DNA from 3 places in the Pseudofrankia sp. EUN1h genome. Region 1 is predicted to be linked to each of the others. Evidence: predicted binding sites of a transcription regulator. Region 1 holds the regulator's gene; each other region holds the start of a gene.
What was found. The regulator LexA, encoded in region 1, represses DNA repair genes until DNA is damaged. The targets are predictions, from matches to a motif close to CGAACNNNNGTTCG.
Positions count from the first base shown of each region.

Region 2: the regulator LexA is predicted to act here: its motif matches at 2,838-2,851, upstream of BCD49_RS23440 (DUF222 domain-containing protein).
Region 3: the regulator LexA is predicted to act here: its motif matches at 2,146-2,159, upstream of ruvC (crossover junction endodeoxyribonuclease RuvC).

Region 1 covers NZ_MBLN01000045.1:94,750-98,961, forward strand. Annotated here, with positions in the region: gene nrdR (transcriptional regulator NrdR) at 1-54, opposite strand, end outside; gene BCD49_RS11485 (hypothetical protein) at 492-824, opposite strand; gene lexA (transcriptional repressor LexA) at 1,260-2,108, shown strand; gene BCD49_RS11495 (hypothetical protein) at 2,154-3,449, opposite strand; gene hflX (GTPase HflX) at 3,490-4,212, opposite strand, start outside.
Region 2 covers NZ_MBLN01000063.1:157,844-162,440, reverse strand. Annotated here, with positions in the region: tRNA gene BCD49_RS23460 (tRNA-His) at 15-87, shown strand; gene BCD49_RS23455 (Crp/Fnr family transcriptional regulator) at 656-1,405, shown strand; gene BCD49_RS23450 (HipA family kinase) at 1,507-2,412, shown strand; gene BCD49_RS23445 (DUF3037 domain-containing protein) at 2,405-2,812, shown strand; gene BCD49_RS23440 (DUF222 domain-containing protein) at 3,111-4,091, shown strand; gene BCD49_RS23435 (glycoside hydrolase family 26 protein) at 3,982-4,597, opposite strand, start outside.
Region 3 covers NZ_MBLN01000014.1:209,218-217,201, forward strand. Annotated here, with positions in the region: gene ruvB (Holliday junction branch migration DNA helicase RuvB) at 1-897, opposite strand, end outside; gene ruvA (Holliday junction branch migration protein RuvA) at 929-1,543, opposite strand; gene ruvC (crossover junction endodeoxyribonuclease RuvC) at 1,540-2,103, opposite strand; gene BCD49_RS05810 (YebC/PmpR family DNA-binding transcriptional regulator) at 2,221-2,976, opposite strand; gene pdxT (pyridoxal 5'-phosphate synthase glutaminase subunit PdxT) at 3,322-3,933, opposite strand; gene pdxS (pyridoxal 5'-phosphate synthase lyase subunit PdxS) at 3,930-4,874, opposite strand; gene BCD49_RS05825 (hypothetical protein) at 5,217-5,819, opposite strand; gene BCD49_RS05830 (glycosyltransferase family 4 protein) at 5,887-7,026, opposite strand; gene BCD49_RS05835 (phosphatidylinositol mannoside acyltransferase) at 7,023-7,979, opposite strand.

The DNA of each region.
Region 1 (4,212 bases):
TTCCCGGCTGTCCACCACTCGGCTGTCGGGATGCCGGCAAAACGGACACCGCACGGCTCCTCCCTTCGTCAGACCCCTGTAGGAACAACCACGCACGCGAGAGAACGCGTCCACGCTTCGGCCCCGTCCCTGCTTCCCGAGGCATGGCTGACGCAGGGCATGGCGACCTGGCCGGGGAAGCTCCCACGAGCGCGACCGCGCACCGTCGGGACGGTCTCCACAGCTCCCACGGAACGCTGCCGTTCCGCGGCTAGCTATTCCGCAACTACAAGCTGTGGACTACTTACAGGTATGTAACTACAAGATGTTGTGCTGCCAGAGTAGCGCATACCCGGATCACCCGTGAGCATGCCCCCCGCGCGTGTCGGATCCCACCCGCCCAGACGGGGAGAAGCAGCAGGTTCGCGARGAACCGTCACATGCCGACAGCCCGACGCCCGCGCCGACCGGGTGGTCGGCGCGGGCGTCGGGCCAGGGAAGGACGCCGCCGGTCAGAAGGCGGCGAGCGCCCAGTGAACGGCGAGCCATGCGGCGCTGGTGGCGCCCCAGACAGCGAGGACAAGCAGGAGCCCGGCGACGGCCCGGCCGCGGCCGGTCAGCCTCAGCGCGGGCGCCGGCCGTCCCGCCCGCCGGCGGTCCAACCTCGCGCCGGCGACCGGGTGCTCGGCGGCGACAGCCCGCGCGAGCGGGCTGGGAACCGCCGGCGGGGCGGCGTTCGCCGACCGACGACGGCTCGGTACGGGCAGGGCGATCACATCGGCGCCGTCCGGCTGTCGCGGGGCCGGGCGCCCTGGGACCAGGGTGGCCCCACGCGGGTTCGTCACGCCAAACCTCCTAGCGGCCGGGCCATTACCCGGCACAGCTCGTCGAGCGAAGCTCAACCAACGTCGGGGGGTCCGGGGCGCGAGCCCTCGAAGAACCGTGGCGACCGGTCATCGAGGGAGACATCCCCGGCAGACATCTGGGGCCATCGGGAAGGTAGCCCAAGATCTACAACTGGCGACCACCGGCGGCAGTAGCCGGTAGCGGAAGTCAGGACGAGGACAGGGCCCGCTTCGAACTGATGGTCGATTCTTACATGCACAAGGCCGACAGAGCACGCAGACACGCTCGAACGCCTGTTTGAGATTCGCGCGCCACCGGGCTACGGTCGTCACACGATCGGGCGCAACCCGGCTCCCCTTATCCACAGGTGAGGCCGATGAGAAGCCGGCGGCCCGGTCCCGCACCATGACCTTGAGCGAGGGAGAACCTAGGCCATGACCACGCAGGGCAGGGGGCCGCGCAGGGCAGGACGCCCGTCGGCCAGCGGCGACGAGGAGAGCGACGGCACCGTACGCGCCTTCCCCGACGGCCCCGTCGACGACGACGGCCTGACTCCCCGTCAGCGCAAGGTGCTCGAGGTGATCCGTGACGCGGTCGAGCGGCGCGGCTACCCGCCGAGCGTGCGCGAGATCGGCGAGGCGGTGGGCCTGACCAGCACCAGCAGCGTCGCGCACCAGCTCAGGATGCTCGAGGACAAGGGCCTGCTGCGCCGCGACCCGAACCGGCCGCGGGCGATCGAGGTGGTCTCCCCCGAGGGTGGCCGGCCGGTCAGGCCGATCCCGAAGACCCGGCAGACGGCCGGCGCGGGCAGGGGCCGGGGCGGCGTGAGCCCGCTGCGGGTGCACACGCTCGGCCCGGCCGACGACGCGCTCGCCCGCGAGGCCGGCGAGCAGGACTCGCTGAAGGCGGCGACCGCCTACGTGCCGCTGGTCGGCCGGATCGCCGCCGGTGGGCCGATCCTCGCCGAGCAGGCGGTCGAGGACGTGCTGCCGCTGCCGCGTGAGATCGTCGGCGAGGGCACCCTGTTCCTGCTCCGGGTCGTCGGCGACTCGATGATCAACGCGGCGATCTGCGACGGCGACCTGGTGGCGGTCCGCCAGCAGCCGGTCGCCGAGAACGGCGAGATCGTCGCCGCCCTGATCGACGGGGAGGCGACCGTCAAGCGGCTGCGCCGCCGGGACGGCCACGCGTGGCTCCAGCCGGAGAACCCGGCCTTCCACGACATCCCCGGCGACGACGCCACCATCCTCGGCCGCGTCGTCGCCGTCATGCGCCGCGTCTGAGCACTCCGTGAGGCGCTGAGACTGAACTCGGCTAGCCGAACTCGGCTAGCCGAGTTCGGCCTTGCGGTGGATCGAGTAGTGGAGCACGAGGAACGGCAGGCCGAACACCCAGAACTCGTGTTCGGCTCGCAGCTCGCCGTCCTCGAGGTAGACGTCGAGCTGCTCGGCGAAGCCGTGGACCGCCGCGGCGGTCAGCTCCTTCGTCTCCGCGTCCACATAGGTCAGATAGTGCCCGGGCTGGTCCAGGTCGCCGCGGCTGGACAGCACCAGCCCGCCGCCGGCCCGCGCGGTCGGCGCGAGGGTGGCCGTGAAGCTGGCCTGTGGCAGCGGGAAGCCGACGCTGACGTAGCCGCGGCCGTCCCGGCGGTAGGTCGTGTAGATCCCCACGTAGATGGGTTCGTCGTTGTCGACGTACGACCTGATCCAGCCCCGGATGCTTACGGTGCCGTCGTCGGTGCCGCTGATCGTGTCGATCCGGCTGCGAACCCCACGCTGCGCCTCTCGCTGGTTCATGGGCACGTTCGCCTGCCCCAGCGGGCGCGCGAGCACGGTGCGGTAGAGCAGGTAGCCGGGCCGCACCCACAACCGCCATCGCGGAACGATGTCGAGGGTGAACCGGGTGGTGTGCTCGTAGAACTCCCGCACCAGCGGGGCGACGGTCGCGGGATCGAACTCGGGGCCGGCCAGCTCGTCCAGCGAGGCGACGATCCCGACGTCGGGGGCGGCGGCCTGGTAGTCGCCGCCGAGCACCTCGGCCAGGTCGCGCACGTAGCCCGTCCCGACATAGCGGGTCCGCGCCACCAGCGGGACCACGAACGGCAGATCCGCGGGGCTGACCCGTTCGGCGAGCATCATCACCTGCGGGTCCCGGAAGATCGCCGCCGACACGGTCCGGAAGGCGAGCACGGTGGCCGCGCCGACGATCGCGGCAGGGACGTCGCCCCAGAGCAGCCGGCACCCGTAGCCGATGGCGAGCCCCACCAGCGGGCCAAGCACCACCTTCTGCGGACGGAGCCCCAGCGCGCCGGCCAGCGCGCCGGCGACCAGGCCCACGACCACCGGCCCGGCCCCGGTCACCGCCGCCAGCGCCCACGCCAGGGGCGCCGCCATCGCGGTGCTCATCACGATGCGCGACCACAACGCGGGGATCTGGCCGGGACGCTGCCGCGCCCGCGCGACCGCCTCCGACACCGTCGTCAGCAGGCCACCGACGACGGCCGCCGCGATCATGGGGAGCGCACCCCACCGAGTGGCGAGGGACAGCCCGGCGACCGCGCCGATGACAGCGGCCAGCCCGAGCGAACCGGGCTTGTCCGCCTTGCCCGATTCCTCCACGGCCACGCCACGAACCTACCGACAGGCGCCGTGGCGGTGATGCGCCCTAGGCGTCGACGCTCTGGCGGAAGGCGTCCAGGTCGGCGGCCAGGCCCGCGGAGACGCGAGCGCGCAGCTCGGTGCCCGTCGCGGTGTGCGCCTGGTCGAGAACCTCACCGGACTCGTGGATCCGGGCGACGAGATCCCCGCGGTTGTACGGGACGAGGACGTCGACCTCGACCTGCGGGTGCGGCACCCGGGCGGCCAGGGCCTCCACCAGCTCCTCCAGGCCGGCACCCGTCCGCGCCGACACGCACACCGCGTCGGGAGCGATCCGCTTGATGCCCGCGACCGTCGTCTTGTCGGCGATGTCGGTCTTGTTCACCACGATGAGCTCGGGCACGTCGCCGGCGTCGATGTCGTTCAGCACCTCGCGCACGGCCGAGAGCTGCCCGATCGGGTCCGGATGCGAGCCGTCGACCACATGGATGATCAGATCCGCGTCCGCGACCTCTTCGAGCGTGGAGCGGAACGCCTCGACGATCTGGTGGGGCAGGTGGCGGACGAAGCCGACCGTGTCGGTGAGCGTGAACACCCGGCCGTCGGGCAGCGTCGCGCGGCGCACCGTCGGGTCCAGCGTGGCGAACAGCGCGTTTTCCACGAGCACGCCCGCGCCGGTCAGCCGGTTGAGCAGCGACGACTTGCCGGCGTTGGTGTAACCGGCGATCGCCACCGAAGGCACCGCGCCGCGCCGACGCGCCGACCGCTTGGTCTCGCGGACGGTCTCCAT
Region 2 (4,597 bases), on a different contig from region 1:
CCCAGACCGGCATGGTGGGTGTAGCTCAGTTGGTAGAGCACCGGGTTGTGGTCCCGGGTGCCGCGGGTTCAAGTCCCGTCACTCACCCGAGCTGGGGCGTCGTGTTCGCCGCCCCTTACGGGAGCGGCTTCCCCTTTGCCGCTATTTCTGCCCAGGGGGACGACCCCCTGGAACCCCCGGGTCGGGGGCCTGCGGCCCCCGACGGTCTGGGGAGCGCTGTTCGCCGCCCCTTACGGGAGCGGCTTCCCCTTTGCCGTAATGTCTGCCCAGGGGGGCGACCCCCTGGAACCCCCCGGGGTCACGGGCCTGCGGCCCCCGACACCCCCGCTGGCTCGCCGCCTTCGGCGGCATTGCGGGTTGGGGCTGGGGTGGTTCTTGCTGAGGTGTTGGGGTTCGTTGCGCTGGGCTGCCGGGGATCGGGGTCCTTGGTGGTGCGCCTTGGTGGCGTGTCGGGTTGCTGACTTGTTTGTGGTGGGTGTCTGGGGGCTTGGCGTCTTTGAGCTGGTAGGTCGCTGGGATTGGCCCCCTCTGGGGCGGGTGCGTTTACGGTGAGTTGTGGGTCTCGCCGGTGGTGGCTTGCCGGATTCGGTTGAATCGCTGGATTCTGTTGCTGACTTCCTGGTCACGTCGGGATCGGCATGGATGCGGGGGCGCCATGAGCGGGCTGGGTTCGGGAGAGCCGCCGGACACGGAGGCGGGCCGGAGTGAGTGGCTGCGGCGCGTTCGTTGGCCGGAGCAGACATTGCTGGGGCGGCTGCCGCAGCGGTCACAGACGGGGCTGCTGGCACTGGGCGGATTCCGGCAGTTCCCGAGCGGCGTGCACCTGATGCGTGAGGGCGACGCGACGACGTTCGTGGCGGTGCTGCTGCGCGGATGGACGAAGGTGACGGCGCTGACGGACACGGGGGGCCTGGCGCTGCTGGCCGTGCGGCACGGCGGGGACCTCATCGGCGAGTTCGCCGGGCTGGACGCCCAGCCGCGGTCGGCGACGGTCACCGCCGTCGGGGGCGTGCTGGCCAAGGTGATCCGGAGCGAGGAGTTCGCCGGATACCTGGCCAGGGATCCTGCAGCCTCGGCCGAGATCAGCCGGAGCATCGTGGCGAAGACGCGGTTCAGCATCCGGCGGCGCGTCGAGTTCGCCGGCAGCCCGGTGGCGGTGCGGGTCGCCCGGGTGCTGGTGGAGCTGGACCGGGCCTACGGGTTCGACCGGACGGAGGGGGGACGGGCGCTGGGAGTGCCACTGACCCAGCAGGAGCTGGCAGCGCTGGTCGGCGCGCACGACCCCACCGTTCACAAGGCGCTGCGGGCGCTGCGCCGGGACAAGATCATCGAGACCGGGTACCGGAGCGTCGTGATTCTTGACCTGCCCGCGCTGCGGACCGCCGCGGGACTGCCGTCGAGTTAGCGCCCCTCCAACAGGCCGTTCCGGAGCACCCCGCCGGGCGCGACTAGGTTTCCTGCGCGGGACGGCGCCGCAGTGGTGCCGGCGCAGGGCGGGAGGTCGCGGTGCTCCGGCTGGTGAAGGCGACTCGGTATGCCACGCCCTTGCGGGAAGGCGGCAGCCTGCCGGGGCTGATGGAGGGCGACGACCTGGGAACCTGGGTGGTCAAGTTCCGAGGCGCCGGACAGGGGCCGCGGTCGCTGGTCGCCGAGGTGGTCGTCGGTGAGCTCGGCAGGGCGCTGGGGCTGCCCGTGCCGGAGCTCGTCGTCATCGACGTGGATCCCAGGCTCGGTCGCGTCGAGCCCGACCAGGAGATCCAGGACCTGCTCAAGGCCAGCGCCGGTGCCAACCTGGGGATGGACTACCTTCCCGGCTCGATCACCTACGACCCGCTGGCCTTCGAGGTGGACCCGGGGCTCGCCGCGCGGGTGATGTGGCTGGACGCRCTGACGCTCAACGTCGACCGGTCGTGGCGGAACCCGAACCTGCTGGTCTGGGGCGGCCGGCCATGGCTGATCGACCACGGCGCCGCGCTCTATCCGCATCACGGCTGGCCGGCCCGGCCCGCCGACGCGCGGCTCCCGGTGCCGGAGCGGGTGCCGGAGCCGGTGCCGGCTGACGAGCGGGTACTGCCCAGGTGGGAGGAGCACGTGCTCCTGCCCGCGCTCGGCGCCGACCCGGCCGGGGCGCTGCGCGCCGCCGACGCCGAGCTCGCGCCGCTGGTCGACGCCGAGCTGGTGCGCTCCGTGGTCGCCCTGGTGCCGGCGGACTGGCTCGACGCGGACCCGGAGCGGTACGTCGGTTGGCTCACCGGGCGCGCCGGCGGCCGGAGGCCGTGGCTCGAGCCGATGACGGTGGCGCGGCCGGCGGCGATCGCGGCCCCGCGCGAGCGGGCCGGCCACCGGGAGGGACCGCCGGCCTGGCTGCGGCTGGCACGCGGGCAGCGGACGGGGGAGGACCGGCGTGGCTGAGCTGTTCGAGTACGCGCTGGTACGCGTGGTGCCGCGCGTCGAGCGCGGCGAGTGCATGAACGTCGGCGTGCTGCTGTGGTGCCAGGGCGCCGGCTACCTCGACCTGCGCTGCGTCCTCGACGGCGAGCGGCTCGCGGCGCTCGACCCGTACCTCGACCTCGCGGCCGTACGCGTTCACCTCGACGCGTTGCACCGGGTGTGCGTCGGCGGCCCGGCGGCGGGAGCGGCGGGCGTGCTGTCGCCCGGCGAGCGGTTCCGCTGGCTCACCGCGCCGCGCAGCACGGTCGTGCAGACCTCACCGGTGCACACCGGGGTCACCGAGAACCCGGCGACCGAGCTGGAGCACCTGGTCGAACTGCTGGTCGACCGGCAGGGCCCGCCGCGTGCGGCGGCTGGTTGAAGGGGCTCTGAGCTGGGCGTATTGTCGAACGTGAGTTCGAAGAGGGCGGCGCGTGGCCAGCTCTGGCGAGGTCAGCTCTGAGGGCACCACCGCCGAGCCACCGCGGCTGACACGGCCTGGCCGAAGGCCGCCGGTGGGCGACCGCCGGCGACGTCACGGGGCGGTGGCGGTGGCTCGGCGCGCCGCGCGTCCGCGTCGCGGCGGTCCTCGGGCACGGCGCGGGCGCCGGCGTGCCGGTGCGGGTCGGCGCCGCCCTCGCGAGGCGGCCGACAGCCGCCCAGCTCCGGGGGGAGGCTGGATGGACGGTGACGGGATGACGGCGCTGGCGGCGCTGCGCCAGGCGCTGGCTGAGATCGAGCCTGCCTCGCTCGCGGACGGCGCCGTCGCCGACCTGGTAGGCCAGCTCGGCGGGGTCATCGCGGCCGCGCAGGCCGCGCTGGTGCGAGCGGTGGGCGCGGCGGACCTGGCCGATGGGTGGGGACGACCGGGGCGTCGCGGCACCGCCGGGGCGAGCGGTCCGGCCGGTCCGGCCGGCACCCGCCCTGGCGGATGCCCGACCGGGCCCGACGGTGCCGGTGACCGCGCCGGTCGGGGCGGGGTGGACGGGCGGCCTACGCTCGTTGGCTGGGTCGCCGGGCGGGCCCGGCTGACCGACGCGACGGCCGCCGCCCTGCTCGGCGCCGCGCGGGCCCTGACCAGTCTGCCGGTGCTGGCGGAGGCGTTCCGCCGCGGTGAGGTGAGCCTCGACCATGTGCTCGCCCTGACGGCGCCGCTGACCAGTCCGCCGCGCCTGGTGGCGCTCGCCGGTCCGGTGGAGGCCGAGCTCACGGCCCTGGCGCGCCGGGCCGGGCCGGCCCAGGTCCGCGCCGCGGTCAACCACTGGCTGCGCGACGCGGACCCGGCCGGCGTCGAGCGGGACGCCGATGCCGCCTGGCGCGCCCGCTCGCTGTCGCTGGTACCGGCACCGCCCGGGTGCGCGGAGGCGCACCCGGGCGGCTGGGTGACGATCGCAGGCTCAGTCCCGGTCGATGACGCCAGGACCGTGCTCGACGCGCTACGGCTGGCGGATCAGGTGACCGCCGGACCGGCTGACGTCCGCGCCCCGGCCCAGCGACGAGCCGACGCGCTGCTCACGGTCGCGAGCTGTTACCTCGCGGCCGCCAGCCACCTCACCACAGCTGCGCGTAGCGAGTCGCCGCCGCCGTGTTCTGGTACAGGCAGTGCGGTCCCTTCGGCCGGTAGATGTTCGAGCCGACATTCTGCATTTCGCAGTTGTTGAAGTACGACTCGTAGTACATGCCACGGCCGGCGCGGGCGACCATCCAGTCGCGCATGAACTGGATGTAGTTGGCGTTGTCACCGCCACCGTTCTCGCCGGACCCGGACGCGACCCCCCACTCGGGGACGCCGAACAGCTTCCCGTGCGCCCGCGCGAAGTTGTACAGCCAGGTGATGCCGCCGGTCGCGTTCGCCTGCGCGTTGAACTGGTCCAGCGTGTACGACGGCGGGTACTGGTCGTACGCGTCGATCGACACGATGTCCACCCACTGGTCGCCCGGGTAGAGGTCGAGCGGGTTGTGGCTCGGCGGGTTCTGCGAGTAGTGCGAGTTGATCGTCCAGTCGAACTTCGGGTCAGGGTTCGCGGTCGCGCGGATCGCGTCCACGACGTGCCGGTAGCAGTTGATGAACGCGGCCGGGTCGGTGCCCGACCACGGGTACCAGTTGCCGTTCGCCTCCCACGCCAGCCGGACGATCGAGTTCTGCCGCCCCGCCGCGTTCAGCGTC
Region 3 (7,984 bases), on a different contig from region 1:
CACGGTCTCCGGCTCCTCACCCACCGACACCGCGAGCGTGGTGAGCCCGACGGGGCCGCCCCCGAACCGCTTGACCAGGGCGGTGAGCACCGCGCGGTCGAGCCGGTCGAGCCCGAGCGGGTCGACGTCGTACACCCGCAGCGCCGCCCTCGCGACCTCCAGGGTGATGACCCCGTCGGCACGCACCTCGGCGTAGTCGCGGACCCGGCGCAGCAGCCGGTTGGCGATCCGAGGGGTGCCGCGGGAGCGCCCCGCCACCTCGACCGCCCCCTCTGGCCTGAGCTCCACCCCCAGCAGCCGGGCGGACCGGGTGAGCACGGCGGTCAGCTCGTCCGCGTCGTAGAAGTCGAGATGGGCCGTGAAGCCGAACCGGTCGCGCATCGGCCCGGTCAGCAGGCCCGCCCGGGTGGTCGCGCCGACCAGGGTGAACGGGGCGACGTCGAGCGGGATCGCGGTCGCGCCGGGGCCCTTGCCGAGCACTACGTCGACGCGGAAGTCCTCCATCGCGGAGTAGAGGAGCTCCTCGGCCGGGCGGGCGATCCGGTGGATCTCGTCGATGAAGAGCACCTCGCCGGGCGCGAGCGACGTGAGGACGGCGACCAGGTCACCGGCCCGCTCGATCGCGGGGCCGCTGGTGAGCCGCAGCGGCACCGCCAGCTCCTGCGCGATGATCATGGCAAGGCTCGTCTTGCCGAGGCCCGGCGGCCCGGACAGCAGCACGTGGTCCGGCGGGCGCCCCCGGCCGCGCGCACCGGCCAGCATGATCGACAGCTGTTCCCGTGCCTTGCGCTGCCCGACGAACTCCGCCAGCGTCCGCGGCCGCAGTCCCGCCTCGAACGCACGCTCCTCGGCGTCCGCCGCGGTCGCGGCCGCGACGAGCCCTTCCTCGCTTCCCATGTGCCCCACTGTCCCGTACGCCCCCTGCCGCCTAACGCGGCCGCAGGACGGCGAGCGCGGCGCGCAGCAGCGCGGAGACGTCGCCGTCCGGGCCGTCGCCGGTCGCCGCCACCGCGTCCTGCGCCTCGCGGGTCGAGTATCCAAGGCCGACGAGCGCGTCCGTCACCTGCTCGGTCGCGGTCCTCGGGGCGGGCATGATCCGTCCCGAGGCGCCGAGGCCGGCGCGCGGCGCCGCGCCACCCACCGGCGGGCCGAGCTTGTCCTTGAGGTCGAGCACGATCCGCTGGGCGCCCTTGCGGCCGACGCCGGGCACCTTCGTCAGTGCCGCCAGGTCCTCCTCGGCGACCGCGCGGCGCACGTCGTCCGGCGCCAGCACCCCGAGGACCGCCTGGGCCAGCTTCGGCCCGACTCCGCCCGCGGCCTGCAGAGTCTCGAAGACCTCCCGCTCGTCGGCGTCCGCGAACCCGTAGAGCGTCAGCTCGGTCTCCCGGACCACCAGGGCGGTCGCGAGCCGCGCCGGCTCGCCGACGACGAGCCCGGCGAGCGTCACGGGGGTGCACTGCACCAGGAGTCCCACCCCGCCGACCTCCACGACGGCCGCCGTCGGCGACACCGACAGCACCGGCCCGGCGACGGACGCGATCATGTCGGCCCCCCGGCCGGCGGCGTCGCGAGCCGGGCGGCGCGGGCAGCCCCCGCGCCGGCCGCGGCGGCCCGCACCCTGGCGAGCGCGGGCCCGCGCCAGACATGGCACAGCGCGAGCGCGAGCGCGTCGGCGGCGTCCGCCGGTCTCGGCGGCGCCGCGAGGTCGAGCAGCTTAGTGATCATGAAGGTCACCTGGCTCTTGTCCGCCCGGCCGCTGCCGGTGACGGCGGCCTTGACCTCGCTCGGGGTGTACAGGGCGACCGGCAGGCCACGGCGCGCCGCGAGCACGATCGCGACCGCGCCGACCTGCGCGGTGCCCATCACCGTGCGCACGTTCGCCTGGGCGAACACCCGCTCCACCGCGACCGCGTCCGGGCGGTGCCGGTCCAGCCAGGACTCGATCTCCAGCGAGATGTCCCGCAGCCGGATCGCCACGTCCTCATCCGCCGGCGTCCGCGCGACCCCGACCTCGACCAGCGTCGCGCGCTGCCCAGCACCCCCGCCGTCCACAACCCCAAGCCCGCACCTGGTCAGCCCGGGATCAACACCGAGCACCCGCACCCGCCGAACCTCCGCCCAGGACAAGAGCGTTCACCGAGATAGCGAACGCCTGTTCGGATCCTAGTACGGGACGGTTCGGACATCGCCCGACACGCCGCCGGGCAGCGACTCCCGCCGTCAACCCGCGACGAGCTCCATGACCTCGTCGGAGATGTCGYCGTTGAACCAGACGGACTGGACGTCGTCCAGGTCCTCGAGGGCATCGACGATCTTGAGCACCTTGCGGGCGGGCTCGGCCTCGAGCGGCACGCTGACGCTCGGGAGCCAGGAGATCTCGGCGGACTCCACCGTCAGGCCGGCGTCCGTCGCCGCGACCCGCACCGTGTGCAGGTCGGTGGCCTCGGCGACCACCTCGAAGGCCTCGCCGAGATCGTTGACCTCGTCGGCGCCGGCGTCGAGAACCGCCAGCAGCACGTCGTCCTCCGTCAGCCCCGCAGTCTTGGTGACCAGCACGACGCCCTTGCGGTTGAACAGGTAGGAGACCGAGCCCGGGTCGGCGATCGTGCCGCCATTGCGGGTGACGGCAACCCGGACGTCCGAGGCGGCCCGGTTGCGGTTGTCGGTGAGGCACTCGACCATCACGGCGACCCCGCTCGGGCCATAGGCCTCATAGGTGATCGACTCGTAGGTCACGCCACCGGCCAGCTCACCGGAGCCGCGCTTGACCGCCCGCTCGATGTTGTCGTTCGGCACGGACTGCGACTTCGCCTTCGCGATCGCGTCGGCGAGGGTGGGATTACCGGCCGGGTCACCGCCGCCGGTCTTCGCGGCCACCTCGACCGTTTTGATCAGTTTGGCGAACAGCTTGCCACGACGGGCGTCGATGACCGCCTTCTTGTGCTTCGTGGTCGCCCACTTGGAGTGACCGCTCATGCTTGCCCCTCTGTTGACCCAACGCCTCTGGCGGCGCGACGACGCAGCACGCGCGCACCTCCTTCGGCCAGTCCGTCGGCCCGGCCGTCCCCGGCACGGGAACCTTCATGATCCCACATGGCCAAGGGGTGCGCGAGAACGGCGGAGCCATGCGCGCCCGAAGGCCGAGTTCTGGTTGTCCGGGCCGGCGGGCACCGTAGCCGGCCGACCGGTGAACGTCGTGTTTCCTCCTACCATCTTTACCGCGACTGGCCCACCGCCCCCCGCGGCCGGCGTCGACCAGGCGTCGTGAACCGGGCATTGGAGGCATGGCACCAGGCACCAGGCACCAGGCGGCGAACGCCGTTAGCCCGGCGCGCGCCGCCGGGTCACCATGTCGACGAACAGCTCGTGCATTCGGGTGTCCCCCGTCAGCTCCGGGTGGAACGACGTCGCCATCAGATGCCCCTGCCGGACCGCGACCGGATGTTCCCCGACCCTGGCGAGGACCGTCACGCCGTCACCGGCCTTCTCGACCCACGGCGCGCGGATGAACACGGCGTGCAGCGGCGGGCCGACCAGGCCCTCGACCTCCAGGTCGGCCTCGAACGAGTCGACCTGCCGGCCGAAGGCGTTGCGCCGCACGACGACGTCGAGGCCGCCGATGAGCGGCTGGTCCGGCCGGCCGTCGAGCACGTCCTGAGCGAGCAGGATCATCCCGGCGCAGGAGCCGTACACCGGCAGGCCGTCGCCGACCGCCGCCCGCAGCGGCTCGAGCAGCCCGAAGATCCGCAGCAGCCGGCCGATCGTCGTCGACTCCCCGCCCGGCAGCACCAGCCCGTCGACGGCGGCGAGCTCCTCGGGCCGGCGCACCTCGACCGCCTCCGCCCCCACCGCGACCAGCGCCCGGGCATGCTCCCGCACGTCCCCCTGCAGCGCCAGCACGCCGATCCGGACGCTCTCCTCCGAAGAACTCACCAGCCGCGGTCGGCGTAGCGGGCGGCGGGGGCCAGCTCGCTGACGTTGATGCCGACCATGGCCTCGCCGAGGCCGCGGGAGACCTTGGCGATCACGCCCGGGTCGTTGTACATCGTCGTCGCCTCGACGATCGCCCGCGCCCGCTTCGCCGGGTCACCGGACTTGAAGATGCCGGAGCCGACGAACACCCCGTCCGCGCCGAGCTGCATCATCAGCGCCGCGTCCGCCGGGGTGGCGATGCCTCCCGCGGTGAACAGCACGACCGGCAGCTTGCCGAGCCGGGCGACCTCCGCGACCAGGTCGTACGGCGCGCGCAGCTCCTTGGCGGCGGAGTAGAGCTCCTCGGCGGGCAGCGCCGACAGCCGGGCGATCTCCGCGCGGATGGTGCGCATGTGCACGACGGCGTTGGACACCTCGCCGGTGCCCGCCTCGCCCTTCGAGCGGATCATCGCCGCGCCCTCGGAGAGCCGCCGCAACGCCTCGCCCAGGTTCGTCGCGCCGCAGACGAACGGGACGGTGAACGCCCACTTGTCGATGTGGTGGTGCGGGTCGGCCGGGGTGAGCACCTCGGACTCGTCGACGTAGTCGACACCCAGCGCCTGGAGCACCTGCGCCTCGACGAAGTGCCCGATCCGGGCCTTCGCCATGACCGGAATGGAGACGGCCTCGACGATGCCCTGGATCATGTCGGGGTCGCTCATCCGGGCGACGCCGCCCTGGGCGCGGATGTCAGCCGGGACCCGCTCGAGCGCCATCACGGCGACGGCGCCGGCGTCCTCGGCGATCTTGGCCTGTTCGGGCGTGACCACGTCCATGATCACACCGCCCTTGAGCATCTCGGCCATGCCGCGCTTGACGCGCGCGGTGCCGGCCTGCCTCGCTGGCCCGGCGGGCGCGGGGACTCCGGCGGGCGTTTCAGCTGGCGTGGCTCCGGCAGGCATGGCGATCCGTCTCTCTCGGGTGTCCTCGTCACGGTCATGCGTTCTGGTCATGTCCCGCACCGGTCCGGCTCGCGGCCGTACGGCCGCGAGCCCCCGTCGTCCCGAGGGCCGCGGAACTCGCGCGCTGGTCGGACGGGCGGGGCCCGGAGGCCCAGTCCAGGGCCGCGCCCCGTGTCCGGACCCTGTGTCCGGACCCTGCGTCCGGTCGCGACTCCCCGACCTCGACCGGCCCTCACCGGCCGGGCGGACATACCAATCCCATGGTACGGCCGACCGGCGCGCTTCAGCCTCGCCGCAGCGCGTCCCGCTGATCACTCCGGGTGCCTGGCGTTCGCCCGGACGTCAGATGGCCGGGTCCGCGACCACCTCGGTCGGGCGCTCGCGACCCGGACCTCCCAGATCGCTTCGCGATCTGGCGTGGAGCCCCCCGCCCCACCGCGCCGGCAGGGCATCGTCGATCTCGAAGTAGGCCGGCAGCGGGCGGCGGCTGCCCAGGCGCGTGACCCGCACCAGGCGCCGGCCCCGCAACGCGCGCAGATCGCGCACCGCGTCATTGTGCAGCTGGCGGGCGAGCGCCACCCGGGCCGCCGCCGAGTCGACGGCGTGCAGCAGCTGCGGCGCGCCCTGGCCGGCGGTGCCCACCTCGGGAGCGCGCAGGGCGCGGCTGAGCTCGTTCTCGGTGTCCTCGACACCGGTGTCCAGCGCCGCGCCGGCCCGCAGCGCCGCGTGCCCGGCCAGCGCGCGCTCGGCCGCCGCGGTCAGCGGCAGGAGCCCGCGGCTTTCGGCCAGTGCCACCGCCGCCCCCGCGCGCGCGGCCAGCTGGGCGGCCAGCCCGGCCTGGGCCGCGTCCACCCGGACGCCGAGCCGGTCGAGGCGGCGCGCCATCCAGGTGAGGTAGGTCGCGATCGCCACCACGACGGCGACCACGGCCACGACGACTGTCATTCCGGGCAGCGTAGACGACCGGGTGGCGGCTGGGTCCGGGACGTCCCGAGCATCACAGAAGCCGGGTTCAGGCGTCCGCGGCGGAGGCGAGGGAGACGGGACCGGCGCCGGCGGTGACCATACGGTAGAGATCGACGATCGACTCGGCGATCACCGGCCAGTCGTAGCCGGCGACGACCGACCGGCCGTGCCGGACGAGCGCGGCGCGCGCCACCTCGTCCCCGAGCAGCTCGGCGAGCCCGGCTGCGAGCTGGGCCGGCTCGCCGACACCGAACAGCCGGCCCGCCCGGCCGTCGTCGAGCACCCGGCGGAACGCGTCGAGGTCACTGGCCATGACGGGGGTGCCCGCCGCCATCGCCTCCAGCAGCACGATCCCGAAGCTCTCCTGGCCGGTGTTCGGCGCGCAGTACACGTCGGCGGAGGCGAACACCCTGGCCTTGTCCTCGTTCGACACGAGCCCGACGAGGTTCACCTGGTCGCGCAGCAGCGGGTCGAGCCGGGACCGCACCGCCGCGACGTCGCCCGGCCCGGCGACGAGCAGGCGCACGCCCGGCACCCGGCGAGCGAGCTCCGGCAGCGCGGCGAGCAGCACGTCCAGCCCCTTGCGCGGCTCGTCGATGCGGCCGAGGAAGCAGACGGTGTGCCGCGGCGGCTCATAGCCGGGCAGCGGGTGGGCACCCGCGAACGCGGCGACACGCACCCCGTTCGGGATCAGTACCGCGCTGGTGCCGAGATGCTCGACGATCGTGCGCCGGGCCGCCTCGGAGACCGCGATCCGGGCGCGCAGCTTCTCCAGTGACGGCTGGAGGGCGCCCTGGGCGGCAGTGAGGATCTTCGAACGCGGGTTGGCGGTGTGGAAGGTGGCGACGATCGGGCCGTCGGCGAGCATGCAGGCGAGCAGGCCGATGCTCGGCGCGGTCGGCTCGTGGACGTGCAGCACGTCGAAGTCGTGCTCGCGCAGCCAGCGGCGCACCCGGGTCGCCGAGACCGGTCCCATCAGCACCCGCGACACCGAGCCGTTGTATGGCACCGGCAGCGCCCGGCCGGCGTCGACGGCATAGGGCGGCAGCGCGTCCGTGTCGTCGGCCGGGGTGATCACCGACACCTCGTGCCCGGCCGCGATCAGCGTCTCGGCCAGGTCACGGACGTGTACCTGCACCCCGCCCGGGACGTCCCAGGTGTAGGGGCAGGCCAGCCCGATCCTCACCGCTCCCCCGGCCCCGCCTGGGCCGCCCCGCCCGCCTGGCCCGCCCCGCCCGCCTGGCCCGCGCCGGCCGCCTGGCCCGCGCCGGCCGCCTGGCCCGGCTCGTCCAGCCAGACGCGCTGCAGCATGTGCCAGTCGGCCGGGTGCTCGCGGATCGTCGTCGCGAACGCGTCGGCCATCGCCTGGGTCATCGTCGCCACGTCCGTGTGCTCGACGGGAGGGAAGATCCGGGCGCGCCAGCCGCCCCCCTCGAACCAGAGCGTGGTCGGCAGCAGCGCGGCGCCGGTGCGCAGCGCCAGCGCCGCCGGCCCCGGCGCCATCCGCGCTCGCCCGCCGAAGAACTCCACCGGCACGCCGCGCGCGGACAGGTCCCGGTCGGCCAGCAGGCACAGGCAGCCGCCGGCCAGCAGCCGCTCGGTGAGCAGTGCCGACGGCGGCTCGGCGCCGCCGGTGAGCGGGATGACCTCCATACCCAGCGACTCGCGGAAGGCCACGAACCGATCGAAAAGCGACTCGGGCCGCAGCCGTTCGGCGACGGTGGTGAACGGGACCCCGGTGCCGGCGAGCCACGCGCCGGCCTGTTCCCAGTTCCCCATGTGCGGCAGGGCGAGGATCATGCCCTTGCCGGCGGCGTAGGCATCGCGCAGGTGGTGCTCGTCGCGGACGGCCATGTCCCCGATGTAGCGCTCGGGCGGCATGTCCTGGAGCCGGAAGACCTCGAGCCAGTAGCGCGCGTAGGAGCGCATCGCGGCCTTCGTCAGCGCGTCGAGGTCGGTGCCCTCGGGCACGACGTGCGCGAGGTTCGACCGCAGCCGCCGCGCCCCCTTGCCGCCGCGGCGGATGGCCCAGTCGGCCCCGGCGGCGAAGCCGCGCGCGGCGAGCCGCTCGGGCAGCGTGCGCACCACCCGCCAGCCCACCGCGTAGGCGAGGTCGGTGAACCGACCTGGGGAGGGCACGGGAC